Regions from separate parts of the Mesobacillus jeotgali genome, predicted to be linked through region 2. Evidence: a T-box and tRNA genes for the amino acid it is inferred to sense, from the RefSeq annotation. Region 2 holds a T-box; the other holds one or more tRNA genes.

Region 1 (15,524 bases), 770 kb from region 2:
TTCGAGGAGATAATAGATATGAGTATACGGCAATATTATCAGCAGACAGCCTATATCAGCTTAAACGGTTCTATTATATCAGCGGGTCTTCTAACGATGATGTTGGCGGCAAGTCTGCTGTTTTCCTGGAATTTACCTCTGTTCCTGGTAGCAGTACCGTTCTTGATTTTAGTTTTCCTCCACTACAACCGCTTTATTTTATATAAAAACAAATCAGAGGAGAGCGAGGAAGCATTCCACCGGTACGATGATAAACAATTATTTGAGCAAAACCACCTTCTCATTGCCTTTGCCCCTGCCCCTGCAGTAAGGCTGCTCTTTTTTACTCCCGACGGAATGATGGCCGGAGAATTAAGAGAAACTACTATTAGAAGGTACCGTTGGTTTATCCCTTATTTTGCAGATAAGAGAATAATGAAAGAAATTGGAATCTATGACTGCAAAGGAAATCTTCAAGGAAAGCTGAAACAGGAGCGGTATAGTTATAAATTGCTTAATGCACAAGATGATGTAATGGGTATGTTTTTTCCAAAGAAGAACGCCAAAATGGCTATTGGTTCAGCTGTGTTTGGTAGAGGAAAGTTGAAAATAGAAAAATCCCCTGGTTTGACCAGTGATTTTAAATTTATTCAAGAAGACGGCAATACAACAGCCAGGCTGCAAAAAGGCTGGATGCCATTGGAGTGGAGCAGGTTTTTTAAAGAAGCCAATATCCCAGTATTAACATTTGACTATGAGATGGGACAGGCAGAGCGGCTGGCTGTGTTTGCTGCTCTTGCCAGTCTCTATATGTATTACGACCATTAGTTTGAAAATTGTTCCATTTCCGAAAGTTTCGTTTATCTTGGAAGCAAAAAGGTTAACAAATAGATAGAAACTAGAAGGAGGCTGGAACATGGTAAATCAACAATATCAGGATTGTATCCAGGCATGTATAGAATGTATTGAAGCCTGTAATGTTTGTTTTGATTCCTGTTTAAAAGAAGAAAATGTAAAAATGATGGCAGAGTGTATCAGAATGGACAGGGAATGTGCTGAAATCTGCGGCATGGCAGTAACGGCAATGCAGACAAACAGCCACTTTGTAAACCAGATTTGCGGGCTGTGTGCGGAAATTTGTGAAGCATGCGGCAATGAATGCAAAAAGCATGACCATGATCATTGTCAAAAATGTGCTGAAGCCTGCTTTAAATGTGCAGAAGAATGTAGAAAGATGGCATCTTAATACCAGGAGAACCAGCATCCCCAGCTGGTTCTTTTTATGTTTGATAAGGTGTAGACAACAACTGAGGTACTTGACTTGCATTGCCCGAATAGTGTTTTGAAAGGGAAAAACGGTAAAAGCAGGAGCACTTCATTGCTCGAAAACCGCCCAAGAAGGCAAGAACGGTAAAAGCAGGAGTACTTCATTGCCCGAAAATCGTTCTGAAAGGGGAAAACGGTAAAAGCAGAAGCACTTCATTGACCGAAAATCACCCAAGAAGGGAAAAACGGTAAAAGAAGAAGCACTTCATTGCCCGAAAATCACCCAAGAAGAGAAAAACGGTAAAAGAAGAAGCCCTTCATTGCCCGAAAATCGTTCAGAAAAGGAAAAACGGTAAAAGCAGGAGCCTTGCATTGCCGGAAAATCGCTCAGGAAGACAAAAATGGTAAAAGAAGAAGAACTGGTAAATAAAAAATATAACCTTATTGCTTCAATATTGAACAATTCCACATTTTATGGCATCTTGTAATATAACGAAGGTTTTTGGGGGCGTAAGTATGTTGATTGATTTGATTAAATGTCATGGATCAAATAATGATTTTTTATTGATAGATGAAACCGAACGTAATTATAAGTTTGATGATTTTAAAAGGCGTGACCTTGCGCTGGCGCTTTGTGACAGGGAATCGTCACTGGGTGCGGACGGTATTCTGTTCATCCGTCCCAGCAAGGTTGCAGACGCTCAGTATCGTATCTTTAATTCTGACGGTACAGAAGCATCAATGTGCGGCAATGGTCTTCGCTGTGCAGGACGATATGTCTGCGAGAAGCTTGGTGTGGATGAAGCTGTGATTGAAACGATGAAAGCCAACCTCAAGGTGAAGAAGCATGAGGAGATTTTCAGTGATATCCCAACATACCAGGTGGAAATATCACCGGTAACTTTTGAACTGAACGATTTGCCTTTAGTGCTCGATCAGGAAAAACTGATTCAGGAGAAGATTCCGCAGTTATCTGAGGAATTGACGTTTACAGCTCTAGCGGTGCCAAATCCTCACCTGACGGCTGTAGTCAGCAAAGAGCAATTGGAATCCAATCTCCAGACAGAATTAAGCGAAAAGGTCAACAATCCAAATGATCTTTTTCCTGACGGCGTCAATGTCAGTTTCATCAGGCTCCTTGAAAAGGGGAGTATCTTTGTCAGGACCTATGAACGAGGCGTTGGCTATACGAATGCTTGTGGAACAGCGATGTCAGCCTCCACACTTGTCACATGCCTGTTGGGGGAGAATGAACTTGGCCAGCCAATCAATGTCTACAATAATGGCGGTATGGTACAATGCGCTGTTCATAAAGAAGAAGATTCTTATACCATCGACTTGATCGGCAATGCTACATTTGTATACTCTGCTCAAATTGAGGTTGATTTTTCAAAAGAGGGATTACTTGAGGAAATCCTCGAACAGGAAGATTTTAACGAAGATATCCTGTACGGTAAATTGCAGGAGCATGCTAAAAATTATTTAAGCCAGTATTAAACATAGAAAATCCTGAGGAAGTTCCTCAGGATTTTTTTGACTTCAGAACCTCCAGAACTGGATTGAAATTCTGTTCTGCTTTAGCTGCAAAATAAGTCCTGAACGGACAGCCTGACTTTTGCACGCGCTGGATGATCGTTCCTAAATGGAAATCCTCAATTCTTAGATTCTCATTCACTTCTTCCCAAAATAACGGAGTGGCCACACCTGCATGTGATTTTCCGCGAGCGGAATAGGGACTGACAATCGTTTTGCCTTCAGCATGCTGGATGTAATCCACATATAATCGGCTGCCCCTGTTTTTCTTCAGTCTTTCAATTGTAAATGATTCCGGTTCCTTTGATACAAGGTAGTTCGCGATAAAGGAGGTAAACAATCTTGTATCATCGTAGCTATAATGGTTATCCGGGAGCGGGATGTACACCTGGAGTCCTTTATTCCCAGAAGTCTTGATAAAGCTGATCAATTTTAATTCATCCAGCACCTCTTTGATATAAACAGCAGCCTTAATCGCTAAATGGAAATCTTCCCTCGATGGCGGGTCCAGGTCAAAGACTATTTCATCCGGTCCCTTGCTGTTGATTTTCTGGAAGGGGATATGAAACTCAATGGCAATTTGATTCCCGAGCCAAAGCAACGTTTTCATATTATTGCAGACAATATATTCGATCCCTTCCGATTTTGCGGTCTGGACAAAATCCGGTGCGTAATCTGGAACGTTTTTTTGGTAAAAGGCTTCGCCAAACATGCCGTGAGGATAGCGGATAACAGTTAACAGCCGGTCCTCCAGGAATGGAAGCATATAAGGAGAAATCTCCCTTAAATAATGGATGTAATCCACCTTTTGGATTGGCGGTTCTTCCCAAATCGGTTTATCGGGGTGCGTGATTTCAATATCCGGAGGCAGGTTCTTTTGTTGGAAAACAAACTTTTCATAAGTACAGGTATCAGGACTTAAATCGAAACGGAATTGATGAAAATGAGGCTCGCGAAGCTGATCCTCATATATTTCCAGATACTTTACATCAAGACAGATTCCTGGTTCCACATAAATAAATTGAGCATCTTCACTACTTTTATTTTGCTTGATGATTTGATGAAGGGCATTTTTTTCTTCGGGCTTAAACCCGAAGATTACCAGCCCAATTTGATGTATTTTTGAATCCTTGTAAACTGAGATATAAAAGTATCCGTTGGACTTTTCATAAGCCGTGACAAAGCAGGAAACATACTTCCAGTTTTTCGATTTAATCCACGCTTCCGTCCGTTTTCCTTCCTCCCATTTGCTATTCTGTTGTTTGGCAATGATACCTTCCCCATCGTAAATGACGACTTTTTCCCATAAGCTCTTCAAATCCCTTTCACTCGGGATAAGCTGGACTAAGTCGGGGTTTTGGTGGTTGGGAGAGAGTGGCAGATCCAGCTCGGAAAACAGGGAATGAAGCTTTGTCCTCCTGCCTTTGTAGCTTTCAGAGGCTATATTTTTTCCTTTTACCTTCAAAAGGTCGAAAACCATAAGCCTGCATGGATTCCTGTCAGCTTCAGATTTAATTTTATCCTTTGACCTCATTCTTCCTCTGATTTGAATCGCCCCGAAATTGGCTTTGTAGGGATTCTCCAAATAAACCAGCTCAGCGTCCAATGTCAGAGGCAAAAATGGCTGGAACTTTTCCTTGTTGGCAGTAAGGAAGTTTTCTAATTCTGGGAACAAAGGGAGCAGCGGTTTACCATTGCGGCTTGTCAGTTCAATTTCAGAATCCCATGTCAATAACGCACGGAAGCCATCAAATTTAATCTCATAACGCCATTCTTCCCCCTGTGGCGCTTCAAATGCCAGTGTAGGGAGCATTGGTTTAAGCATTTTCCCCATCCTTTCACACCAGTGACTATTTATATTGTTCCTGTTTGGCTGCATCCTAGTACACTGGGAAATGTTTTAACGCATGATAAACCAATTATTAAGCAAATTAGTATTAAAACGATAAGGTGGAGAACGTTATGCATACAATCTGGAAAGGGAGTATCAGCTTCGGGCTCGTCAATATCCCGGTCAAGCTTCATGCAGCGACTGAGGATCGGGACATCAAGCTGAGAACTCTTCATAAAGAGTGCCACTCGCCAATAAAATATGAGAAAACTTGCCCAGTGTGCGATGTGGAAGTGAAAAATGAAGACATCGTTAAGGCTTATGAATACACAAAAGGTAAGTTTGTCGTCCTTGAAGATGAGGATCTTGAATCGTTAAGGAAAGAAAATGAAGATAAAGCCGTGGAAATAATCGACTTTGTAAAAATTACGGAAATTGATCCGATTTATTTTCAACGCAGCTATTTCATGTCTCCGAACGAAGGCGGCGGTAAGGCCTATTCTTTACTCAGGAAAGCTCTTGAAGAATCGCAGAAGGTGGGAATTGCCAAAATAATTATTCGGGCAAAGGAGCAGCTTGCAGTGGTGCGCGTTTATAACAATACGCTCGTCATGGAGACCATTCATTTCCCGGATGAAGTCAGAAACGCAGTAGACGTGCCGAATGTACCAGAAGAAGATAAAGTGACGGAAAAGGAACTGGACACTGCCATCATGCTCATTGATCAGCTGACAACCGAGTTTGAACCAGAAAAATATAAAGATGATTATCGTACCGCTTTACTGGAGTTAATCGAAGCAAAAAGGACTGGCAAAGAACTGGTCACTCCTACCGAAAAAGAGCCGGTCTCCAATGTCACAGATCTTATGGCCGCACTTCAGGCTTCTATCGACCGTACCAAGCCTGAGAAAAAGAAAGAGCCAGCGCCAGCGCCAGCTCCAGCGTCAGCAAAGAAGAAGAAAACAGCTGCTAAACCAAAGGCTAAGGAAAAGAAACAAGCTTAAAGAAACAAGCACAGATTACACAGCCGGCCATCATAATGTGGCCGGTTTTTGTTTGGATTATTTTTAAAGGAGATTCTGGAGCTTAGGAAGAATAAAGTTATAGAAAAGGGGGATTTTCGATGAGAAAAATTCTTGTGCTTGGAGGAACCCAGTATTTTGGAAAAAAGCTGGTGCAAAAGCTGATTGATCATGGTGATGAGGTAACTATTGCCACCAGGGGAACGAAAAGTGATCCTTTTGGTGAAAAAGTAAATCGGATGGTGATTGATCGGGAAAATAAAGAGACGATGACAGCAGCATTCGAGGGCAAAAAGTGGGATCTGGTGTATGACCAATCTTGTTTTTCGCCAATGGAGGCAAGGGATACAGCAGAGGCATTAAAGGGGAAAGCGGACCGCTATATTTTCACCTCCACCCAAGCGGTATATGAGTTTGGCACGCTTCATGCAGAGAGTAATTTTAATGCATATACATATCCGATAGAATACAAAAGCCGCAAAGAATACCCAGGGTATGAAGGCTATAGAGAGGCGAAAAGAGCCTCAGAAGCGGTATTTCATCAGATTGGATATTTTGAGGTCGTTTCCGTCCGTTTTCCGATTGTCGTTTCAGAAGACGATTACACTGAACGCCTGAAGTTCCATGTAGATAAAATACTTTCAGGACAACCATTAGGTATACCGAAACCTGATTTGCGCTATAGCTTCATCCACGCAGATGAAGCAGCCGATTTTTTGTTGGATATCGGGAGGTCAAGTTTTGAGGGGCCAATCAATCCTGGGTCTGCAGGAGATATTAGTTTGAAAGAATTGGTTGATAAAATTGCTTTGAGGGCCAATAAAGAAGCGATCGTGGAGGATAGCGCCGAAAACGGCACGGTCTCCCCGTATGCATTGCCTGGCTCGTGGTCGATTGACACTTCACTTGCTTCTGGGTTTGGCTTTAAGTTTACCGAATTGAATCAATTATTGGATCAATTGATCATTTTTTATATTCAGCAGAATGAGTTGAATTAATATAAACCCAGGTGCAAAGGTACACTGCACCTGGGTTTCTTCATTCTGCCTTTACATTAATTTGCATAACTGCATTGTAACCATAGCCTTTCTCGTTCCAGACAGCTTCTGAAGGCTGCGTGTTACCTTCGCTATCAGATGCCCTGACTGATATATGATATACATTTCCGTGTTTAAATTCCTTCACGTAACTCCAAGAAACAGTTCGATTTTCTACAGGGTGGGTATCCAGCCTGGCTGGCTCCCAATTAGCTCCATTATCAAAGCTTATTTCCACTTTTGAGATAACCCCTGACCCTGTCCAGGCAATCCCTCTAATTTCGTAAGTTCCTTTTTTAACTAACTGTTTATCAAGCGGCTGCTGAATTGTTGAATTTACTCTGTTTGTGGTGACTGGCTCAGAAGTACCATTTTTATAATAATAAACATAATCATCACTCTGAAAAGGCCCTGTAAATTTGTCTTTAATCAGAATGATTTCATTAAGCCATTTAACGGAAGCCATCCCGTACCACCCTGGAACAATCAGCCGGAAGGGAAAACCGTGTTTATGGGGGATCGGTTTCCCGTTGTACTCATATGCAATCATTACTTCAGGATTAAGGGCCTTCGCAATTGGCAAACTTCTTTCAAAGTGGATATACTTAATGTTCTTGATGCCTGCGTCTCTTCCTCTAAAAACGACATCAGATACACCTTTTTTAATTCCGGCGTACTCAAGCAAGGTTTTCAAAGGAACTCCCTTCCAAATTCCCTCACCCATTGCGCCATCTTCCCACTGCTCACCAAAGACTTTTTCTTTGAAGCTGGCCCTTTTATTTCCTGAACATTCAATGAGCACCCTGTTTGATTTAGATGGCAGCTTCAAAAATTCAGAGTAATGGAATTGTAAAGTGTGATCAACTGAGCCGGAAATTGTCAGCGTGAATGACTCTGGTGTTAAAATCGGATAAGGAAAATGATTACGGCGGTAAAATAGAGGCTCAGCAACCGGCTGAAGAAAAGAAATAAAGTGAATCGGAGTTTCCTGATTCTCAGGGTTAAGGCTTCTTGTTGTTAAGTAAGGGCGCACCTTTCCAAAGTTCAAGTACATAATCATTCCTCCTCATTGTTAATTTATTGCTGGGACGTAAATGGAAGAACATAAAAAGGTTTTTCGGGATGGGTGTCAAATAATATTAATCATAGGTTCAGTTGCGGAGTAAAAATGAAGAGTTTTTAACAGGGGGCAGGCAGATGGAGAAGAAGAGTAAGAACAAATGGAAACCTATGGTTCTACCTGCAAGTCTGTTCTTGCTGGCTTTTGGGTTATATGCTGGCTATACAATGTGGGAGAATAGGAGTCATCAAGATGCCAGGGATGGAACCAGCCTTAAAAACGGAGGCCAGACTGTCGCGTTATTTCATGAAGATTCAAAGCATGAAGACTACTCAACAGTTGGCGGCTTTATTCGTGAATTTCACACTAAATATAATGATACCCTCGGTTGGGACAGGATAGATACGGTTGATTGGGAGGAGCAAAGAGAGATCGCTTCTGAAATCATCTCAGTTTTGGCAACTGTCGAAACAGACAATACTGCGCTCCAGGCTGATTTTGATACGATATCCAATTATTCAAGAACTGTTGAAGAAGGAACTAGAGATAAGAAAATCTTACTTCAGCTTCACCGATATTTTCATGACCTCGATATCGAGTTCAACAGTTATAATGATACGAAGGATTATTTTAATGTCACTAAATATAAAGATCCTGAGAAAGGTTAATCCATTCTCACCAGGGTAACATAAAAGGGACTAGCAGGCGAAGGGAGTGTGTGTCCAGCCATGAAAATAGTGGTCATTTCTGACACTCATATGCCTAAAAAAGCAAAGCAGCTGCCTGAGAAGCTTCTCATTGACCTGCAAGATTGCGATTATATTATTCATGCTGGCGATTGGCAGACCGTGGAGCTATATAATGAGCTTAATCAGTTTGGCCCGGTTATCGGCGTGACCGGTAATGTGGATGGCCAGGAACTTAAGAGTCTGCTAAAAACAAAAGAGATCCTCCAGGCAGGCAATTTTCGTATTGGTATAGTCCATGGCCACGGCACTGGTAAAACAACTGAAAAAAGGGCAGTTGAAACATTTACAGCAGACGAGGTGGATTGTATAATCTATGGCCATTCCCATATTCCCGTCCTGAAGGAAATCGATGGTGTAACGGTCTTTAATCCAGGTTCACCGACTGACAAAAGGAGACAGCAGCAATTCTCTTATGGTATCCTGACTGTCGGAGAAAGAATTAACGCAGAGCATATTTTCTTTTAAAAAGAATCTAATCAATTTGTGAAAAATAGACAGGAGTGTATTCAACAATGAAAACCTTTGAAGTGAAATTTCACGCAGAAGACCAGGTCGAAACGATGAAAGTCCAGAAATTAAGCAGTGAAGATTATGAGCAGGCTACTGAGGGCGGAACACGACACTTGTTTGACCTGGATACGAATATTGGTTTCTTTGTCTTTTTTGATGCGGAAGATATAAATGGCAAGGAGTATTATTTAATGCTTCAATATGAGGAGCAGAAGGAAGAGCCATCGAATTGCTACGGCTTCGAACTGAAGGATTTCTATGAGTTTTCAGCATTATACCTGAATGATCTGGAATTTACTGAAGAACTTAACGAAGAAGAGGGGGAGCTTGGACCTGTTCAGCATCTTGCCCATCTCCTTTATCACATCGTTGAGGAAGGAAAAGCAGTAGAAGTATAAGTAAATTAAAAAAGAGCAGATTCTGCTCTTTTTTAATTTGTTTCCTCTTCGTTTTCATCCTCAGCAGGCAAGTTTTCCTCACAATACTTTTTCACTTGTACCTCTTCATCTTCCTCAAGTTCAAAATCCAGAACCTTTTCTGTTTCCTGTTCAATGAAATAGCTTTGCATAATCCGTCTATCTTCCCCGTCCACCAAAAATAGCACCTTTAACAGCAAGCCTTTTTCAGTATAGAGCTCGTCCTCTTCGTCTACCTCGATATTTAGGAAATATTCATATCTGCTTCCTGACAGAAGCCCAAATGGATCTTCAAGAAGCTCGACAGTATGTCCTGTAATATTCATGAATGCTCATCCTTTTAATTTTGTCACCTCTATTATATATCGAAAACATCAAAAACAATCAAGGAATTCGAAGCAAGGGGAAGATTTGCCGAATAAAAAGCAGCTTTCAAACTTAATGAAAACATAGTATTACGTGGGAATCACAATCTGGAACAAAACATGGGTTTATTAGCCCCGTTGCATGTACTGGGGCAGAGACCGGAGAGATATCTTTATTGTGACAGCTTTTCAAGAAACACGGTCAAAGCTGTCAAGAATCCGTTATTATTGTGACAGCTTTTCTGAAACACGGCCAAAGCTGTCAAGAATCCGCCGTTATTGTGACAGCTTTTTAAGAAACACGGTCAAAGCTGTCAAGAATCTAGTGTTATTGTGACAGCTTTTCAGGAAACACGGTCAAAGCTGTCAAGAAACAGCGGTTATTGTGACAGCTTTTCAAGAAACGAAGTCAAAGCTGTCAAGAATCCGTTATTGTGACAGCTTTTCAGAATTAATAGAAGCACTATTTTTCAAAGGAATAGCTTCAATGCTTGATATCCGAAAAATAGGGCAAAGCCAATAAGCGAAATCCCGGATAATAGTGAAATGACCGTAAGCAACCTTGTGGTAAGCAGCTTTCGGAAGCTGCTGGAGATTGCGGCCATAACGACATCCCAGAGAATAAGGCCGAGTATAATCCCAAAGCTGTAAATTACTAGTTCGCCAGTACCGTACGAGGAAGCAGTCTTGGCAAGGACTGATCCGTAAATACCCAGCCAAAATAAAATGGTCAGCGGGTTGGAAATAGACATGATAAATCCGGATAAGAATGATTTAAAACCCGATTCTTCACTTCGATTATTCATGACAATTTTGCCAGAGCCGATAATTGTCTCGATACCTGTATACATCAAGACAAAGAATCCGAACAGCCAGAGAAAGGATTGCATGAATGGAGTCTCGAGGTATTTAACTACACCAAGATAGACAGTCAGCATATAAATGATATCAGCTGTAAGTGCGCCCAGGCCAAGAAGCCATGCCTGAAAAAAACCGCTCTTGATCCCTTTGTCCATCTGTGCTGCATTAACAGGGCCAATAGGGGCGGCCAGAGATAATCCAAGGAAAATATAACCCAAGAAGACATTCACTTTAAAATACCTCCAATAGTCAATCGTAATTTGCTTGTACTATTTCTATTCAAATTTATGGAGGCGTACAACCTGTTTTTGCAGAAACACAAATTTTTTTTATGGCAGTCTTAATAAATTTAAAATGAAAAGAATATACTAGTAACTGTTGCGCAGGCAACTGCTGGTGTGTCACTTTTGGTAAAAATAAGAAAGTGTGGTAAAATGGAATAGATATCAACTTTCGGATCATTCATTTATTATAAAAAGTTTCATTTGCCGGCTTTTTATAACAAATGAATTTTTTTATCAATCGAACGATGATAAGGTCTTTTTGGGTGTTTTGCTGATTTTCGAATGATCCAGAAGTAACTGAAACATTGAAAACATGCAAAATGGAAAAGGACCATAATCAAACTATAGGAGCGTGAGGAAATGGCATTTGGAAGAAAACCGCCTGAAGAGATCGTAACAGCTGAAACGAAAATATGGGTATGTACTTCTGATGATTGCAATTGCTGGGTTCGCGACAACTTTAAAAGCAGCAATGTCCCCGCATGCCCAATTTGTCAAAGTGATATGGAGCAGGAGACTAAGGTTCTTGAAGTGGTCAACAACCACAGTCAGAATTTAATTGGATAATATGGTGGTCAAGACAGTCTGGATGGATATCCAGGCTGTTTTTTTGCACAAAAAAAGTGCCCAATGTATAGGCACCTTTTCTGTATGCGGATGAGAGGACTTGAACCTCCACGGTGTTGCCACCACTAGAACCTGAATCTAGCGCGTCTGCCGATTCCGCCACACCCGCGTATTTACATAGAATTATAGCACAAAAACTATAGATTACAATCTAAAAATTTTCGTGCTGTGCAGTAAGGATCAAGCAGTTTAAACATAGGAGCATATTGCATTTTGAAAATATTGGACAGGTAGTAGTAGGATTGAATTTTCCAACATACAATGTACAAAGTTTTTGTATGTTGGGGGACGAAGCCTTGAATGTCAGTTTACTAATCAGTTACATATTCCTTGGGTTAACGCTGGCTGCACCAATCGGTCCGGTAAATTCAGCCAGGCTGGATAAGGGGATCAAAAATGGTTTCTGGCATGCCTGGATTGTAGGGACAGGCTCAATGATTGCCGACGCCATTTTTATGCTGTTAATCTATTTGGGTCTTGTGAATTTTTTGGACATGCCTATTATTCAAATATTTCTTTGGTTGTTTGGCGGGTTCGTCCTGATTTACTCGGGAATAGAATGTATTATAAAGGCCAATACCATTGATCTCGCTTTCAGCAGGGGTAAAGAATCGATGCTCAAATGTTTCCTTACTGGATTTATCATGTCGATCAGCAGCCCATTATCCATTCTTTTTTGGCTGGGCATCTATGGTTCTGTGCTTGCAAAAACAGCCAGCAACTATGGACGGACAGACTTGCTGATTTATAGCAGTATGATTTTTCTCGGACTGGCATTATGGGATATTTTTGTGGCAGCTATTACAACAGGTTTCAGAAGGTTCTTGAATTATGGCAGCTTGAGGGCCATCTCAATAATGTCAGGACTCTCATTGCTTGGTTTTGGTGTTTATTTCGGCTACCAGGGTATCAAGGCTTTATTATTTTAGTCATACTAGTAGAAAACCTCCATTCGGGAGGTTTTTTTTATTTTCTGATAACAATCAAAAACGTTCAAATTAATTTCATATTTGCTCAAAAGTGATTGTTTTTGAAAGAAAATGATTGATTTCTGAAATCGATTACATTATGATGATAATACGAAGCAAATAGGAGGAATGGCTCATGTTAACACCTGAGCGCCACCAGCTCATCTTACAAATAATCAAAGAAAAACCAATAGTGAAGATACAGGAATTAGTTGATCTGACTGAGGCTTCGGAGTCGACAATCCGCAGGGACCTGACCATTCTTGAGGAAGGGAAGTTCCTGAAAAGAGTGCATGGCGGAGCAGCCAGGTTAAGGGGCAAACTCCAGGAGCCAAGCATGATTGAAAAATCCACCAAATACCTTCAGGAAAAGAGACAAATCGCTCAATATGCTGCAAGTCTTGTGGAAGAAGGTGACAGCATTTACCTTGATGCCGGTTCGACTATTTTGGAAATGGTCAGTTTCCTTCCGGTTAAAGATATTGTCGTGGTTACTAACGGTCTCATGCACTTACCGCAGCTGCTTGAAAGAAATATAGAAACGTATGTGATCGGCGGATATGCCAAGCCAAAAACGAATGCGATCATCGGAAGAGGAGCTCTGGCTAGCCTTGAACAGTACCGCTTCGATAAATGCTTCCTCGGCGTTAATGGAATACATCCTCACTCTGGGTATACAACCCCAGACCAGGAAGAAGCGCTAATTAAGCAAAAAGCGATGACATTGTCACGAGAGACATTCGTCCTTGCTGATGACACAAAGTTTTCTGAGATTACCTTCGCAAAAATTGCCGATTTGCATGAGGCTGCGATCATCACAAATACAATTGATGAGGATCATAAAGGACAATATACGAGTAAAACTTCAATAAAGGTCGTGACATCATGATATACACTCTGACTCTTAATCCATCTGTCGATTACATTGTTGAAGCAGATGAAATTCATTTAGGCAGTTTGAATAGAAGTTCGAATGAAACAAAACTTCCTGGCGGTAAAGGCATCAATGTTTCGAGGGTACTCCGCTCCCTTGGAGTTGATAGCAAGGCTACAGGTTTTATTGGAGGCTTCACCGGCAGGTATGTCGAGGAGTTTCTAAACAGTGAAGATGTGCAAACAAGCTTTGTCAATGTAGAGGGTGACACTCGGATCAATATTAAGCTTAAGGCCGGATCAGAGACGGAAATAAATGCCCGCGGCCCTGAGATTTCGGGAAAAGCAATAAGTTCATTGAAAGAACAAATTAAGCAGCTTGGTAAGGGCGATTACCTGGTCCTCGCTGGAAGCATTCCCTCCAGTATGCCTGATTCCATTTATGAAGAGATCGTGCAAATCTGCAAGGATACAGGAGCAGAAGTGATTGTGGATGCAGAAGGTGATTTGCTGAAAAACATCCTGGTCCACGGGCCGTTTCTGATCAAGCCGAATCATCATGAATTAGGGCAGTTCTTCAATAAGGAAATTACCGAAGCAGATGAAGCGATTTTTTATGGGAAAAAACTTGTTGAAGCTGGTGCTAAAAATGTCATCGTTTCATTGGCTGAGAAAGGTGCCGTCTATATCAATGAAAACAAAGCCTATAAAGCTGATGTTCCTCAAGGTGAGGTCAAAAGCTCAGTGGGTGCTGGCGACTCAATGGTGGCTGGTTTCCTGGCTCAGTATCTAAAAACGGGTGACCGTAAGGAAGCATTCCGCTATAGTGTTGCCTCCGGAAGCGCAACTGCGTTTTCAATCGGATTATGTACACCTGAAAAAGTTGAAAGACTTCTTCATGAAGTAAAAATACTAAACAGCTAGTAAGGGGGAGAAAACATGAGAATCACAGAACTGCTGACAAAAGAGACGATTCTATTATCAATGAGTGCTGCATCAAAGCAGGAGGCAGTAAATGAGCTTGTAGGAATGCTTGAGCGGGCGGGGAAAATCACAGACCGTAATACATTTAAAGAAGCAATCCTAAAACGAGAACAACAGAGCACCACAGGCGTAGGGGATGGAATCGCCATTCCACACGCAAAAACTTCAGTCGTAAAGGAAGCGGCAATTGTATTCGGAAGATCTGAGGCTGGAATTGATTATGAATCATTGGACGGACAGCCTGCACATCTGTTCTTTATGATTGCAGCACCAGAAGGGGCAAACAACACCCACCTGGAAGCGCTCGCGCGACTTTCTTCCATTTTGATGAAAGCTGATGCACGTGAAAAGCTTCTAGGAGCAAAGAATGCTGAAGATGTCATTGGAATCATTAACAGCTATGACAAGGATGAAAGCGAAGAGCAGGTCGAGAGGAGTAATAAAAAGTTCATCGTTGCAGTTACTGCTTGCCCTACGGGAATTGCCCATACTTATATGGCCGCAGATTCCTTAAAAGCGAAAGCAGCCGAAATGGGCGTAGATATCAAGGTTGAAACGAATGGCTCGGGCGGGGCGAAAAATGTCCTTACGAAAGAAGACATTGAAAACGCTGAAGCAGTCATCATTGCAGCTGACACAAAGGTGGATATGGATCGCTTTGCTGGCAAGCCTCTAATTGATGTTCCTGTTGCGGACGGAATCCGCAAACCAAAGGACTTGATTGAAAAAGCTGTCAAAAAGGACGCTCCACTATATAAGGCATCAGGCAATGCAGCGGCAGAAAAGAAGGAAAGCCGCGGCGGAATCTATAAGCATTTAATGAATGGCGTATCAAATATGCTCCCTTTCGTAGTCGGAGGCGGTATTTTAATCGCAATTTCATTCATGTTCGGCTATAACGCGTTTAATCCAGATGATCCTTCCTATCACCCAATTGCCAAGGCATTGATGGACATTGGCGGAGGCGCCGGTGCCTTTGGTTTACTAGTGCCTATCCTTGCCGGCTTTATTGCACTAAGTATTGCTGACAGACCAGGTTTTGCACCCGGTATGGTGGGCGGTTTGCTCGCAGCAACTGGAGGCGGCGGTTTCCTTGGAGGTTTGGTTGCCGGATTCCTCGCTGGCTATCTAGTGTTAGGATTGAAGAAATTGTTCGCTG
Region 2 (15,524 bases):
ATTCTCAGGCTTCGTGGCAGGTATGGTAATCCTGACGATTGGTGAAATGCTGATCTGGCCTGCTGTTCCGACTATCGCAAATGACCTGGCGCCTAAAGGCCGGGAAGGCTTTTACCAGGGGATTGTCAACAGCACCGCAACTGGCGGCAGGATGATCGGCCCGCTTATGGGAGGGATCCTTGTCGACCTATACGGTATGCCAATGTTATTCGCAATCCTTATTGCGCTTATGTTTATCGGTATCTTCACTACTGTCATCTATGACCGCAAACTAAAGGAATCACATAACGTTGCTGCACAAGCATAAAGAATCAGTAAAGAGCCGGGCCCGGATGCCCGGCTCTTTTTAAAATCTGGGGATTGTCCGGGACCAGAGTTTGCCAGGACTGAACAAGGGGACTGCTCCTATCTAATCAGTCACAATTTATGCATTTTTTCTCGATAAAAAATGCATATTTTACATCTAATATAGGACTGTGAGTTTATGATATAATCATACATTGAAAGACAAGGGGGTGAATGGGTTGAAACTTAAAATCCTTGGAATTGCATTTTTGGCTGCCGGTTTGTTAACTGCCTGTAATGGCGGGGAACAATCTGCTGAACCTGAAAAACAACAACAAGACATCAAGGAATTGGTGAGTGATTACAGCACGGGCGAAATTAAGGGCCACAATGCGTCCATCACCTCACATGAGCTGACAATTGCCGACAGTGAAGGGGACAAGCAAGTCTACGATATTTCGGAAGAAGACTTCTTCGTCTCAATCGCGCCTTACGAAAATCAAACCCATCCTTGAACAAATCATAGCTTGACAGGTTGTCAAGGTGAACTGGTTGAAAAAGAGTTTGATGTATATATTGAGGATGAGGATGGAAATGTGGTCGTTGATGAGAAAATGACATCCCATCAGAATGGTTTCATCGATTTGTGGCTTCCACGTGATCAAAAGTTCAAAACAAAGATTGGATATAACGGTAAAACTGTAGAATCAGAAATATCCACTTTTGAGAATGACGCCACTTGCATTACAACAATGCAGCTAATGTAGACTAAAGCACCTGAGTCAGGTGCTTTTTTTATGTCTTGCATCGTTTTCAGAAAAATGTGATAAAATCAAAAGAAAAACCAGGTGGCGGACTATGAATACGAAGCTTTTACATATCCCTGCAGATATTATTGAAACCATTGTCGAGAATGCGTTTGAATGGCTTGTTGTTGTTGACAGAGAAGGAGGAATCATCTATATCAACCATAATTACTGTGAATTCCTTGAAGTCAATCGTGAAGAAACGATTGGCAGGCATGTCACCGAAGTGATCGAGAATACGAGGATGCATATTGTGGCTCAGACCGGAAAAGAGGAACTGGCTGATCTGCAATTCATCAAGGGAAACTATATGATTGCCAACAGGGTGCCCATCATTAAAAATGGCGAAGTAATCGCTGCATTTGGAACGGTGTTTTTCAGGGATACACAGGAATGGATGAAAATGGACAGCCATGTAAAAAGCCTGCTGACCAGGATGCAGCCATACATCCAGAAGATTGATTCGGGAGTGAAATACACGCTAGATGACATCCTTGGCGAGTCACAGCAGATTATCAGTTTAAAAGAAAAAGTGAAAATGGTATCCAACAGCGATATTTCCATTCTGGTCAGGGGAGAGAGCGGAACAGGGAAGGAATTGTTTGCCCACAGCATCCACCAGCTAAGCAGCAGAAGCCAGAAGCCATTCATTAAGGTGAACTGCGGAGCAATCCCTGAAAACCTGCTTGAATCCGAGTTATTTGGATATGAAGAAGGAGCTTTTACAGGCGCGAAAAAAGGAGGGAAAAAGGGGAAGTTCCAATTGGCTAATGGCGGGACCCTTTTCCTTGATGAAATCGGTGACATGCCGCTCAGCATGCAGGTTAAACTTTTGCGTGCCTTGCAGGACGGGGAGATAGAACCGATTGGTTCGACAAAATCGATTTCGGTTAATGTCCGGATTATTGCTGCCACAAACAGGCCGCTTGAGAATATGATTGAGGAGAAAAGATTCAGGGAGGATTTATTTTATCGGATCAATGTCGTTCCTTTCAGTGTTCCTCCATTAAGGGAACGTGCTGAGGACTTAACACTGCTGATCGCCTATTTTATTGACAAGGTCACGAATCGGTTAGGCAAGCGGATCGCAGGAATTGAAAGCAACGTACTGGAAATTCTAAAATCATACAGCTGGCCGGGTAACATCCGAGAACTTGAAAATGTCATTGAAGCTGCTGTTCATTTGACAAAAGGAGAACAGATTACGCTGGATTCATTGCCGGATTACTTGCAATCACAGACAGCCATTTACCGATTTAAGAACAAAAAACTTAAGGATATTGTTGAAGAAACAGAACTATGGGTGTTGAAGCAAAGCCTAGAAAGGAACAATGACGATAAAGGCCTTGTGGGGAGGGAACTGGGGATCAGCAGGTCAACCCTTTATGAAAAGCTAAATAAATACGGCCTCTTGTAGTCCGGGAATTCGGAATGCTGTCCGAGTTTCCGGACTTCTTTCATTTCTAGTAATATTTAAAAGGCTTTTCACTGTATGAATGGTATTAATTTGCGGGAACTGGACAGGTCGAATAACTTGTATTCTATTAAGTAAAAGCAATGGAAGAATGATAGAGTCCGGAAAACCGGAATGAAATAACTGAAAATTAAAAATAAACACTGATTCATATACCCTGAAAAGTTGGCACGATAGTTGCAATAGGTTAATACAGCAATTTTATTCAATCTTTTGTAAGCGTTGTCATCTAAATTGGGCAGGGAGGGCAGTGGTCGTTTTTACTTTAAAAATTTAAAGGGGGAAAAAGAATGCTGAGTATGATTGGGTTGATTGGCGGTCTGGCTTTGTTGATTTATCTGACGATGAGAGGCATGAATCTGCTGATTGTCGGGCCGATTTCTGCGTTGTTTGTTGCTGTGTTCAGCGGAATGCCGTTGTTTCCGCAGCTGGTTGAAGAAGGAGCTGCTAACTTTGTCGGCAACTATATGTCTGGGTTTTCTGGTTTTGTTACTGCCTGGTACATGATGTTCCTTCTTGGGGCGATTTTTGGAAAAGTGATGGAGGACAGCGGAGCGGCTGACAGTGTTTCTGAGTTAATCGTCGAGAAGCTGGGCATGAAGTATGCAGTGCTTGCGATTGTCGCGGCCTGTGCCGTGTTGACCTATGGCGGCGTCAGCTTGTTTGTTGTCGCATTTTCAGTTTATCCAATGGCATTGAGCTTGTTCAGGCAGGCGAATTTGCCTAGGCGATTCATTCCGGCTGCATTGGCCTTCGGATCGGTCACTTTTACAATGACTTCTGCCGGTTCTCCGGAAATCCAGAACTGGATTCCTATTCAATTCCTGGATACTACCCCGGTTGCAGGCTGGGAGGTCAGTGCCATCGTTGCCGTCTTCATGATGATCTTTGGCTACTGGTGGCTGAAACGAATGATTACAAAAGCGGTTGCAAGAGGCGAGAAGTTCGAAGCGAGGAAGACAGATCCAATGCTGGAAAAAAGGGCGCTGCCTCATCCTTTGATGGGCCTTATTCCTTTAGTTGTGGTACTGGTGATTTCATTCGTTTTCCATGATTCATTGAAACAATCAGCACTGATCATTGCTCTTCTTGGCGGGGTTGTATCTGCCTATCTATTAAATCGCAAGTACTTCAAAAATTTCTGGGAAGCACTTTCAGAAGGAACGATGGGTGCCTTAATTGCGATTGGAAACACTGCTGCTGTCGTAGGATTCGGGGGTGTCGCAAAAGCAGTGCCGGCTTTCCAGACGGCGGTTGATGCGATGACAAACATACCTGGAAGCCCATTGATTGGGGCGGCAATTGCCGTGAGTGTCATTGCCGGGATGACTGGTTCTGCATCCGGCGGTCAGGCTATTGCGCTTCCATTGCTTGCACCTCACTACATGGATATGGGCGTCAATCCGGAAGCACTGCACAGGGTAGCTGCCATTTCCTCCGGAGCACTGGATTCACTGCCGCATAACGGGTACGTGGTCACGACTGTCCGGGCGATCTGTGGCGAGTCCCATCAGGATGCATACAATCCAGTTGCGGCTGTGACTGTCATTGTGCCGTTGATTGGTGTGGCAATTGCGATTGTTCTATTTTCTCTAGGATTAGGTATTTAATGAAAGGAGATTCCAATGGTAAAAGATAAAGTTGTGATGATTACCGGTGCCGCCCAGGGAATCGGGTATGAGATCGCCAAGAGTTTTGCTGAGCAGGGCGGAAAGGTATTTTTGTCAGATTTACAGGAAGAAGCTGTGGAGAAGGCGGCTGCAAGTCTGCGTGAAATAGGGCATGATGCCGCTGGCTTTAAATGCGATGTTACCAGCGAAAAAGACATCAAGGAGTCAGTTGCAAAATGCCTTGAGCACTTTGGTACTGTCGATGTTCTCATCAATAATGCAGGCTTGCAATATGTCTCCACGATCGAAGACTTCCCAACGGAAAAATTTGAGCTGCTGATAAAAGTGATGCTAACTGCTCCATTCATAACTTTGAAGCATGTGCTGCCAGTCATGAAAAAGCAGGGTTCTGGCAGGGTGATCAACATGGCATCCATCAATGGGCTTGTTGGATTTGCCGGAAAAGCAGCATACAATAGCGCCAAGCACGGTGTGATTGGATTGACAAAGGTGGCCGCACTCGAAACGGCTGAGCACGGCATCACAGTAAACGCAGTCTGCCCCGGGTATGTTGACACACCGCTTGTGCGCAACCAGCTTTGCAGCCTTGCAGAAACACGGAATGTACCACTTGAAAAAGTACTTGAAGAAGTCATTTTTCCGCTTGTGCCGCAAAAACGGCTGCTGGCTGTCGATGAAATCGCCAGTTATGTTATGTTCCTCGCCAGTGATGCTGCGAAAGGAATCACTGGCCAGGCTGCAGTCATTGACGGAGGATATACAATTCAGTAAGTTCAAACCGGCTTTCCCTATGGGAGGCTGGTTTTTTTGTTCATTTGAAAAAATCTGGCGGCGGGGAATATGTTTTGTTTTTCTTTGATCCGGTAGAGATAAGATTAAGCGACTTTAATATATGAGTAGCAAGATCAACAGAGTCAATGCCTAAAAAGTCACGAAGCTGTCTATTATTAATGGAAAAACCATGTAATAGAAAAAAGTCTTTAATAGCGGAGATATGGGCAGTTTTTGAAAGGTGGCCGCAAGAGGAACATAGCCAATTTCCATGAATTCTTTTCATCCCAAATACCTGACATTCAGGACATTGGATTCCTTTTGTCAAATCAGTAAGCGGGAGATTCAATTCTTTTGGATTAATGATTAGTGGCTGATCGGATTTTATTAATTTGTGAGCAATCTTCTTTAGGTCCTTTATTGTGAGAGTTTCGGATTTATATTTTAATTTCACTTCCTCAATTTTATAAAGCGCGCGCGCGGTGCGGCAAAGTCTATAGAATACTTCTGGAGACTTGTTTGAGTTTTTAATCATTGTTTGGGAGCTGCTGATGGTGACGAAATACTCTATAGGCGGGAAGGAGAAGGAATTGTTATTAAGCCAGGTGATTAAATTTGTGGTTTGGGTCTTCGCCTGTAAAATGGGATTCCCATATATATCTTGTTTTCCATCAATCGTTCTGATTAATTGATCAAATGCTATATCAATGTCAATTTCGCCTGCGTAGTTTTTGGATTCGAAATTAATAAAAAATGAAGGATATAGAAGAAGGGTATCGATTTGAAAGTGGGTCTTTAAATGAGGAATTCTCAAGCCTTGGAGGAGAATATATTCCTTTTCTGGAAGTTGAGAAAGATAATAGTCCAAATCAACTTCCCCTTTGTATCCAGCCTTTAATTTCATCAATTTTGTCTGGAAATCCTTTTTACGGGGATGATTAAAGGGTAGCCTTTTCACTACTGCTTCATAAATTAGAATTTTCACTGGGATTGTCCTCTTTTTTAATATCAAGTACATCACTCCTTTTCATCTTAATCAAATTTTACCTCTTTTAATATATGAATTCAGTGAGAAAACTCTCTCTTCATAAAAAATAGTATTAAGACTCTTAGAAAATATTTCTTAATCGCAAATAAGGTATGTTTATTCGCAAATAAATGCATTTGTTCGCAAAAAAGGAGATTTATTCGCAAAAAGTATTGCTTTATTCGCAAACTGGAAATTCTCAGCATTTTTTACCAATTTTGTGTCCGAATCTCCTTTCAAAATCCCACACCAAACAAATGATACAGTCATAAACTAGTCTCCATAATCATTTATTTCGTACCCGCTTGCATATGGAAGGGAATTTTATTACAATATCTCTATATCATAACGAAAGACTTTGACAAGGAGTAGTAGTGGTGTAAAACCTGTGCAAGAGAGCTGGCGGTTGGTGCAAGCCAGACGGGTCCATCATGAACTCGCCTTTGAGTCGCAGACGTGAACACACAAGTAGCGTTTGCCGTTTTCCGCGTTAAGGATGAATGAAGCGAGTGTTGCACACTAATTTGGGTGGTACCGCGGGAGATCATACATAGCCTCTCGTCCCTTTTACAGGGACGGGAGTTTTTTGTTTTTTAAAAAGAAAATCCCATCCGCAAAATAAATCGAACTTAAAACAGGAGGACATTGACGATGAGTTTTAACCATCAGGAAATCGAGAAAAAATGGCAATCGCATTGGGAACAGAACAAAACGTTCAAAACAACTGAAGATAAAGGGAAAGAGAAGTTCTACGCGCTTGATATGTTCCCGTATCCATCTGGTGCCGGCCTTCACGTTGGACACCCGGAAGGTTACACAGCGACTGACATCCTTTCACGCATGAAAAGGATGCAGGGCTTCAACGTCCTTCATCCAATGGGCTGGGACGCGTTCGGCCTTCCTGCAGAGCAGTATGCATTGGATACAGGAAATGACCCGGCTGAATTCACGGAGCAGAACATCAACACGTTCCGCCGCCAGATCAAGGCATTAGGTTTTTCATACGATTGGGACCGCGAAGTCAACACAACAGATCCTGAATACTACAAATGGACGCAATGGATTTTCCTTAAGCTTTATGAAAAAGGCCTTGCCTACATTGATGAAGTAGCAGTTAACTGGTGCCCGGCACTTGGAACTGTTTTAGCGAACGAAGAAGTAATCGATGGAAAAAGTGAACGCGGAGGCCACCCGGTAGAGCGCCGTCCGATGAGACAGTGGATGTTGAAAATCACTGCCTATGCAGACCGCCTGCTTGAGGATCTGGATTTGCTTGATTGGCCGGAAAGCCTGAAGGATATGCAGCGCAATTGGATCGGCCGTTCAGAAGGTGCCGAAATCACGTTCAACATCGAAGGACATGAAGGAACATTCACTGTATTCACAACTCGTCCAGATACACTTTTCGGCGCAACTTATGCGGTCCTTGCACCAGAACATCAGCTTGTTGATAAAATCACGACAGCCGAGCAGAAGGCTGCAGTCGAAAAATATATCGATGAAATTAAGAGCAAGAGCGACCTTGAGCGTACGGACCTTGCGAAGGACAAAACGGGTGTCTTCACTGGCGCTTACGCAATCAACCCGGCGAACGGCGAAAAAATGCCAATCTGGATCGCTGACTATGTGCTGGCTTCATATGGTACAGGTGCAATCATGGCAGTACCAGGACATGATGAGCGCGACTACGAGTTTGCCAAAAAATTCGATTTGGAAATCAAGGAAGTCGTTGCCGGCGGAAACATCGAAAAAGAAGCCTACACTGGTGATGGCGAGCACATCAATTCTGAATTCCTTAACGGCACGAACAAAGAAGAGGGCATCAGCAAGATGATTGCGTGGCTTGAGGAAAAAGGCATTGGTACGAAAAAGGTCACCTACCGCCTTCGCGATTGGCTGTTCAGCCGCCAGCGCTACTGGGGAGAGCCAATTCCAATCATCCACTGGGAAGATGGAACAATGTCCGCTGTACCTGAAGACCAGTTGCCTTTAGTTCTTCCTAAAACGACGGATATCAAGCCTTCTGGCACAGGGGAGTCTCCACTTGCCAATATCGATGACTGGGTGAATGTTGTGGATCCTGAAACAGGCAAAAAAGGCCGCAGGGAAACGAATACGATGCCGCAATGGGGTGGCAGCTGCTGGTACTATCTGCGCTATATCGATCCAAAGAACGACAAGGCACTTGCTGATAAGGAAAAATTAAAGCAATGGCTTCCGGTTGATATTTATATCGGTGGAGCGGAGCATGCGGTACTTCACTTGCTGTACGCTCGTTTCTGGCACAAGGTCCTTTACGATGTGGGAGTTGTCCACACGAAGGAACCGTTCCAGAAGCTTTTCAACCAGGGAATGATTCTTGGTGAAAATAACGAAAAGATGAGCAAATCTAAAGGTAATGTCGTCAACCCGGATGAAATTGTAGAAAGCCACGGTGCAGATACGCTTCGTCTTTATGAAATGTTCATGGGGCCGCTTGAAGCATCCATCGCATGGTCTACAAATGGTCTGGACGGATCACGACGCTTCCTTGACCGAATCTGGCGCCTGTTTGTCAATGAAAACGGCAGCTTGAATGAGAAAATAAAGGATGTTGAAAACACGAACCTTGAGAAGGTCTACCATCAGACTGTTAAAAAGGTGACGGAAGATTATGAAGGGCTTCGTTTCAATACAGCGATTTCTCAGATGATGGTCTTCATCAATGAAGCATATAAAGCCGAAGAGCTTCCAACAGCATACGTTGAAGGCTTTGTAAAAATGCTGGCGCCGATTACACCGCATATCGCAGAAGAGCTTTGGGCTAAGCTTGGCCACAGTGAGTCAATCACATATGCAGCATGGCCAGCCTATGATGAAGCCAAGCTAGTCGACGATGAAGTCGAAATCGTTGTCCAGGTAAACGGTAAAATCAAAGCGAAAATGATGGTACCGGCAGACGCGAACAGAGAAACACTTGAGCAGATCGCAATGGGTGATGTTGCTGTCAAAGAACAAATCGACGGCAAAACAGTCCGTAAAGTGATTGCTGTACCAGGAAAGCTTGTCAATATCGTTGCTAACTAATATGTACTAGCAAAGGATCGCCTAGGCGGTCCTTTGTTTAAAATAGTAATATACCCCAAGAGGTTTATTCTTTGTATTATTAAAAGAGTTTTTATATAATAAATAGGGGAAAATACAATAATAGGGTATTGAATCCTTTATAGGGATGAATTTTATTAAAAATGGAGGAAATGACTAATGAATAAAATTGAGACTATCTCTCCGGAAGAACTTCAAAAGAAGCTGGAAGCTGGCGAAAAGCCAGAAATGGTTGATGTACGTGAACATGATGAAGTCGAATCAGGTATGATTCCTGGAGCTAAGCACGTGCCAATGGGGGAGATTCCTGAAAGACTGAACGAATTCGACAAGGACAAGGAATACATCTTCATCTGCCGTTCAAGCGCACGCAGCGGCAACGTTTGCCATTACATGAACGAGCAAGGCTACAAAGTCCGCAACATGGTTGGCGGTATGATGAGCTGGGGCGGAGAAACAAAACGTCCATAATTATAAAATTCTGAAAATCTGGCCAGAATGGATGTTAAAAAGGAAGGGCGACTAACCTTGATCCAGGTCAGAGTATTTGATCATGAACATGAAAAAGATTTAGAACAGGATATGAACCGCTTTCTGGAGAAACTTGATGAGAAAAAACTCTTGGACATTAAATACAATGTCGCGGTCATACCAGAAGAAGAGGACGAAGAACAGATCTACTGTTTTTCAGCTATGGTTGTGTACAGAGCCTGAGTGATTTCACTCAGGCTTTGTTTTATTTTAGGATATCGGACAGAAACTGGTGGGAAACCGGCAAAAGTGTCCGTCATCAAGCCCATGACGGACAGAAATAGGCGGGAAACATACAAAAGTGTCCGTCATCAAGCCCATGACGGACAGAAATAGGCGGGAAACCGGCAAAAGTGTCCGTCATCAAGCCCATGACGGACAAAAACAGGTGGGTAATAAGTAAAAGTGTCCGTCAAAAAAACAATGACGGACACTTAGCCATTTACTTATTGTTGCAGCGCATATTCCCCGGCATTAGATCCCGCAAGTCGGCCGGTGACAAGGGCGGAGGTAATATTGTAGCCTCCAGTATAGCCGTGGATATCGAGGATTTCTCCGCAAAAATACAGGCCTTCTGCTTTCTTGGATGCCATAGTTTGCGGCTCGACTTCCTTGACGGATACGCCTCCACCGGTGACAAAGGCCTTATCAAGCGGCAGGGTGCCGTTGACCTTGAATTCGAACTGCTTTACAGACTTGGCGAAACTTCTGATTTTTTCATGGCCCAGCTGTCCGCCCTGCATTGCCGGGTCGATTTCATTGCGCTCCAGCAGGAACATCAGGTAACGCTCGGGCAACAGCCCTTTAAGCAAATTCTTCACCGCTTTTTTCGGCTCGGCCTTGATCAGTTTATTAATTTCCTGGAACAATTCTTCCTCTTTCATATCGGGAAGGGCATCAAGGGACATGACGACTTCTTTCAGATTCCACTTTTGCATCGCCTTGACGACGAACTGGCTGCAGCGGAGAACCGCAGGACCGCTGATGCCGAAGTGGGTGAAAATCATATCCATTTTGTGAGTGATCAGCGCTTTACCCTTGGGATTAAGTACGCTGAGTGCGACTCCCCTCAGCGAAAGCCCCTGGAGAACCTTTTCTTTTATAAATGGTTCAGCTGAGGTCACCGGCACTTCGGTAGGGAACAATTGCGTAATCGTATGTCCCGCTTTCTCCGCCCACGCATATCCATCACCAGTGGATCCGGTATGTGGCACTGATTTTCCGCCGACAGCAATGATGACGCTGCCTGCATAGAACACTTCACCATTCTTTAATTCAACAGACTCCGCCTTGCCATCCTTATAGTGCACATGTGCAACAGGAGTGTTCGTCTTGATTTCTACCTTTAATTCTTTTAGCTTTGATAAAAGGGCATCAACAACAGATTGAGCTTTGTCACTTACCGGGAACATCCGGCCGTGATCCTCTTCTTTCAGCTGGATGCCAAGCCCTTCGAAAAATGAAATGATATCTTCATTACTGAAAATGGAGAGCGCGCTGTATAAAAAGCGCCCATTTCCGGGTATATGTTTAATGATTTCATCCACTGGCAGCCGATTGGTCACATTGCAGCGGCCCCCTCCGGATATCGCCAGCTTTCGGCCAAGCTTGTCTCCTTTGTCGATCAGCAGCACCTTTGCGCCTTTCTCACCAGCAGCAATCGCAGCCATCAAGCCAGATGGACCGCCGCCAAGGACGATTACATCGTATTTCATTGCTTCACCAACTTTTCGTTTCACTTTTTTTAACTCATTTCAGCACTTTTATTATTATAATGCAACTCTTCACTAAAAACATTGTCATAAATGAGGTTATTCAAACGAATTCCCAGCCGGAAAACTGGCAGTCAGCCTGGAGAAGGAGTAAACTAGGGAATGCAGGAATTTCTGACAGGGGTGCAGGAAATATCTGCAGCAAGGATGCAGGAAAAATCTGCATCCATTGATAAATATCATAGTGTCTGTTTGTGTTTATGGTAAAATACAAGTTTGTAATCTGTTTTTATTTTATTGATTGAAAAGTAGGGATTTTATGTCATCAAAGCTTTTAAGAGGGACGTTCATATTGACACTTGGCACGATTTTGTCTAAAGTGCTTGGGTTATTTTATGTTATTCCCTTTTTTGCGATTGTGGGAGAGTATGGGACAGCATTATACTCTTTCTCTTACATTCCATATACAATTTTCATTAGTGTTGCCACAGCTGGTGTACCGCTTGCTGTTTCTAAGTTCATAGCAAAATACAATGCTCTTGAGGAGTATGCGGTCGGAAGGAAATTGTTTAAGTCTGGTGTGGCAGTCATGCTGGCAACCGGAATTTTATCTTTCTTGATTATGTATGTAACTGCTCCCGGACTTGCTGAAGTTGTCATGGATACAAGTAATGATGAAAATGTGAAAATAACCGCTGCAGATGTGACGACAGTTATTCGTGCGGTCAGCTTTGCCTTGATTGTTGTTCCGTTCATGAGCTTGATTCGCGGTTTCTTCCAGGGACATCAGTCAATGGGACCATCAGCAGTTTCCCAGGTTGTAGAACAAATAGTCAGGATCGTATTCGTGCTGGCCGGGGCGTTTGTTGTCCTGAATGTACTTGAGGGGGATATGGTTACCGCTGTAAGTGTAGCCACGTTCGCTGCATTCATTGGAGCGCTTGGCAGTCTTGGGGTACTGGCCTGGTACTGGGTAAAAAGGAAGCCTCATTTAGATAAGCTGCTGGAAGAAGACAAGAGGGCGATGGATATCTCCTTAAAGGATATCTATAAGGAAATCTTGCTGTATGCAGCACCTTTTGTATTTGTCGGGATTGCCAACCCTCTGTTCCAGTTTGTTGATATGATGACCTTTACCAAAACAATGACTTCAATTGGATTTAGCTCAAATGAAGCAAGTTCGGCATTTTCAGTTTTGAATTTCCAATCGCATAAACTTGTTATCATACCAGTCTCTCTTGCTACGGCCTTTTCATTGACGCTGGTACCAAGCATTACAAAGGCCTTTACAGAAAACGACCGAAAGGGTATGAGACGGCAGCTTGACCAGACTTTCCAGGTGTTGATGTATCTAACAGTACCTGCTGCCATTGGGATCGCAATACTAGCTGAACCAATGTATTCCGTTTTCTATGCACATAACGACCTGGGCACTGAAGTATTAACAACCTATGCACCAGTAGCTATCCTATTCGCACTATTCACTGTAACAGCAGCCATTCTGCAGGGTATTAACGAGCAGCGATTCACGATTTTAAGTTTGCTGACGGGATTATTGGTGAAGCTAACATTCAACATCCCATTAATTAAGGTGTTTGAAACACAGGGCGCGATAATGTCAACAGCTCTTGGCTATATCGCTGCAATCCTAATTAATTTGTTTGTAATTAAAAAATTCGCTAAATATCCAATGGGCTTCGTGACGAGAAGAATTTTCCTGATATTGATTTTCTCTGGTTTAATGGCAGGAGTGACGATGGCATTCTATGAAATGCTTGTCCAATTCCTTTCACCGGCTGCAAAATTCCAGTCGATTGTGCTGATTGGAATCTCTGCACTTGTAGGGGCTGCGGTTTATTTTTACCTCGGATTCCGGACCAAATTGGTAGACAGGCTATTCGGAGACCGGGTCACCAAGATCAAGCGCAAGTTAAGGCTGCCGGTTTAATAGGAAAATGGCCTTCGGTTATGAAGGCCATTTTTAATGCACCCTAATAAAAAAACTGTTGGTCATCGCGTATATTCAAACGTCGTTCAATCCTGTCGACCCTGCGCTCGAGCCGGTCCAGCTGGTTGTTCAATCTTTGAACCTGCCGTTCAAGGCGGTCTAGTCTCTGGTCAAATTGGCCACCGCCGCCGGGATATCCGCCGCCAGGGTAACCACCACCCGGGAAGCCTCCTCCCGGCAGGCCGGGAATAGGGATGTACAAGCCTTGTCCTTGTTGTCGATGGTTCATTCAGGTCATCTCCTCATAATCTGATGTAAAGTATGATATTAGTCTATGTAAGCTAGCAAGAAATGGAATGGGCACCTGCCCATATGAATAAAGGAGGTACAAAAATGAGAATCGATAAAGTGCTTTCCAATCTTGGATACGGAAGCAGGAAAGATGTAAAGAAACTTTTAAAAGACGGTGCTGTAAAAGTAAATAACGCAATTGTTAAAGATGCAAAGCACCATGTGGATCCTGAAAACGATTCGATCACATTAAACGGGGAAGAAATTCATTACCGAGAATTTATTTATCTAATGATGAACAAGCCGCCTGGTGTCATCTCCGCGACTGAGGATAACCGTGATGAGACGGTCATCGACCTTCTTGAGATTGAAGACCAGGTATTTGAGCCATTTCCGGTAGGGAGGCTTGATAAGGATACGGAGGGCCTCTTGCTGATCACGAATGATGGACAGCTTTCCCACAGGCTCTTATCTCCAAAAAAACATGTCCCCAAGACATATTTCGCGGTAATTGAGGGAGAAGTGACGGAAGAAGATATCGAAGCGTTTAAAAAAGGCGTCACACTCGATGATGGCTATGAAACAAAACCGGGTGAACTTGTTATCTTAAAATCAGGCTTAACGTCTGATATTGAGCTGACGATTACCGAAGGGAAATTCCATCAGGTGAAGCGGATGTTCGAAGCTGTCGGAAAAAGGGTCATTTATCTGAAACGATTATCGATGGGTCCGCTGAAGCTCGATGAAACGCTGGAGCTTGGGGAATACAGGGAACTTACCGATGAAGAAGTGGAAATGCTGCAAAATTATGAGGTATAAAAAAAGAAATCGCTGAGACGAGCTCAGGCGATTTCTTTTTTTATTATGAAATTCTAACAGTCTTCTTAAGACGACATCTTCACCTTTTTCTGGGTCGTTGTCCATTTACCTCGGCTCGGACTTTTCACTAAGTCGTTATAAGCCAGGACATTCAAATCCCTCTGGATGGTTCGAGGAGTAATTCCGAATTCCTCTACAAGATCTTGAGTTGTGACAGTACCATTCTGACATATATACATGTAGATGGATTTGATGCGGTTTATCATCCGGTTAGTCGAAGGTTTCAAACAACCACTCCCTATCCTTTTTTAAACCCCTTTGTCATATTCCTGCAACCGACTATTGATTGAAGACGAATCCCCAAGTATGTAGTTTTCTTCTTTCCAGACAGCTCCTTTTGCGTCCATTTTTAAAAGGCAATCATAAGATGTCTTACCTTTTGGACTATTTTACACTTTAATAATGTAAAATTCCAGATTATTCACTGTTTTTTATGAAAAATTAACAATTAATTTAGATAACTGCCTCCCTTCAAATCGTTTATATACTTAACGATATGGTCTTAAACAGGTTAATTATGACAGTTATTAGAAAATTGAGAAAAAATATCTAATGTGCTGCAGTTTACGAATTGTGGTTAACAGGAGTAAAATAAAAATCAAGTTTTCAACTTGAAACTTAAGGTACAATAAGAACATTGCCGGGCTTAAGTGTAATTCTTAAGGGAAATACATATAGAACAAGATATGGAGGTTTGGAAGAATGACTTCAATCAACTGGACGAAGGAAGTAGAAAAAAGAGAATCTGATTTAATTAAGGACGCTCAGGACTTGCTTAAAATCAAGAGTGTGCTCGATGAGGAAAATGCTACAGCTGAGGCACCGCTAGGCGAGGGTGTCAGAGAAGCATTGGATTTCATGCTTCAGCTTGGTGAAAAGGATGGTTTTACGGCCAAAAATGTCGGCAATCTGGCTGGACACCTTGAATTCGGGCAGGGAGAGGAAATCGTCGGAGTGCTTTGCCATGTTGATGTAGTACCAGAAGGAGACGGCTGGACAAGTGATCCTTATGGTGCAGAAATCCGCGACGGGAAAATCTATGCCCGCGGCGCGATCGACGACAAAGGGCCGACGATGGCAGCCTA

What was found. A T-box is a leader RNA that pairs with one kind of tRNA and senses whether it is charged. The one in region 2 lies ahead of leuS (leucine--tRNA ligase), so its partner is inferred to be a tRNA-Leu.
Region 1: it encodes a tRNA-Leu, which carries the amino acid that the T-box ahead of leuS (leucine--tRNA ligase) is inferred to sense. The anticodon was not compared.

The regions. Positions count from the first base shown of each region.
Region 1 covers NZ_CP109811.1:2,947,130-2,962,653, reverse strand. Annotated here, with positions in the region: gene FOF60_RS15140 (hypothetical protein) at 19-807, shown strand; gene FOF60_RS15135 (four-helix bundle copper-binding protein) at 896-1,225, shown strand; gene dapF (diaminopimelate epimerase) at 1,762-2,742, shown strand; gene FOF60_RS15125 (DNA ligase D) at 2,768-4,603, opposite strand; gene FOF60_RS15120 (non-homologous end joining protein Ku) at 4,741-5,613, shown strand; gene FOF60_RS15115 (NAD-dependent epimerase/dehydratase family protein) at 5,733-6,629, shown strand; gene FOF60_RS15110 (sulfite oxidase) at 6,670-7,722, opposite strand; gene FOF60_RS15105 (hypothetical protein) at 7,866-8,396, shown strand; gene FOF60_RS15100 (metallophosphoesterase family protein) at 8,457-8,942, shown strand; gene FOF60_RS15095 (cytosolic protein) at 8,990-9,385, shown strand; gene FOF60_RS15090 (DUF6509 family protein) at 9,418-9,729, opposite strand; gene FOF60_RS15085 (LysE family transporter) at 10,239-10,859, opposite strand; gene FOF60_RS15080 (cold-shock protein) at 11,274-11,480, shown strand; tRNA gene FOF60_RS15075 (tRNA-Leu) at 11,566-11,649, opposite strand; gene FOF60_RS15070 (LysE family transporter) at 11,837-12,469, shown strand; gene FOF60_RS15065 (DeoR/GlpR family DNA-binding transcription regulator) at 12,645-13,397, shown strand; gene pfkB (1-phosphofructokinase) at 13,394-14,305, shown strand; gene FOF60_RS15055 (PTS fructose transporter subunit IIABC) at 14,321-15,524, shown strand, end outside.
Region 2 covers NZ_CP109811.1:3,721,182-3,736,705, reverse strand. Annotated here, with positions in the region: gene FOF60_RS19095 (MDR family MFS transporter) at 1-307, shown strand, start outside; gene FOF60_RS19090 (CueP family metal-binding protein) at 525-1,052, shown strand; gene FOF60_RS19085 (sigma-54 interaction domain-containing protein) at 1,144-2,508, shown strand; gene FOF60_RS19080 (GntP family permease) at 2,856-4,175, shown strand; gene FOF60_RS19075 (3-hydroxybutyrate dehydrogenase) at 4,191-4,967, shown strand; gene FOF60_RS19070 (nuclease-related domain-containing protein) at 5,008-5,952, opposite strand; T-box leader at 6,344-6,563, shown strand; gene leuS (leucine--tRNA ligase) at 6,646-9,060, shown strand; gene FOF60_RS19060 (rhodanese-like domain-containing protein) at 9,238-9,549, shown strand; gene FOF60_RS19055 (sporulation protein Cse60) at 9,607-9,792, shown strand; gene FOF60_RS19050 (BaiN/RdsA family NAD(P)/FAD-dependent oxidoreductase) at 10,056-11,324, opposite strand; gene FOF60_RS19045 (putative polysaccharide biosynthesis protein) at 11,641-13,269, shown strand; gene FOF60_RS19040 (hypothetical protein) at 13,313-13,558, opposite strand; gene FOF60_RS19035 (pseudouridine synthase) at 13,663-14,379, shown strand; gene FOF60_RS19030 (DeoR family transcriptional regulator) at 14,445-14,666, opposite strand; gene pepV (dipeptidase PepV) at 15,142-15,524, shown strand, end outside.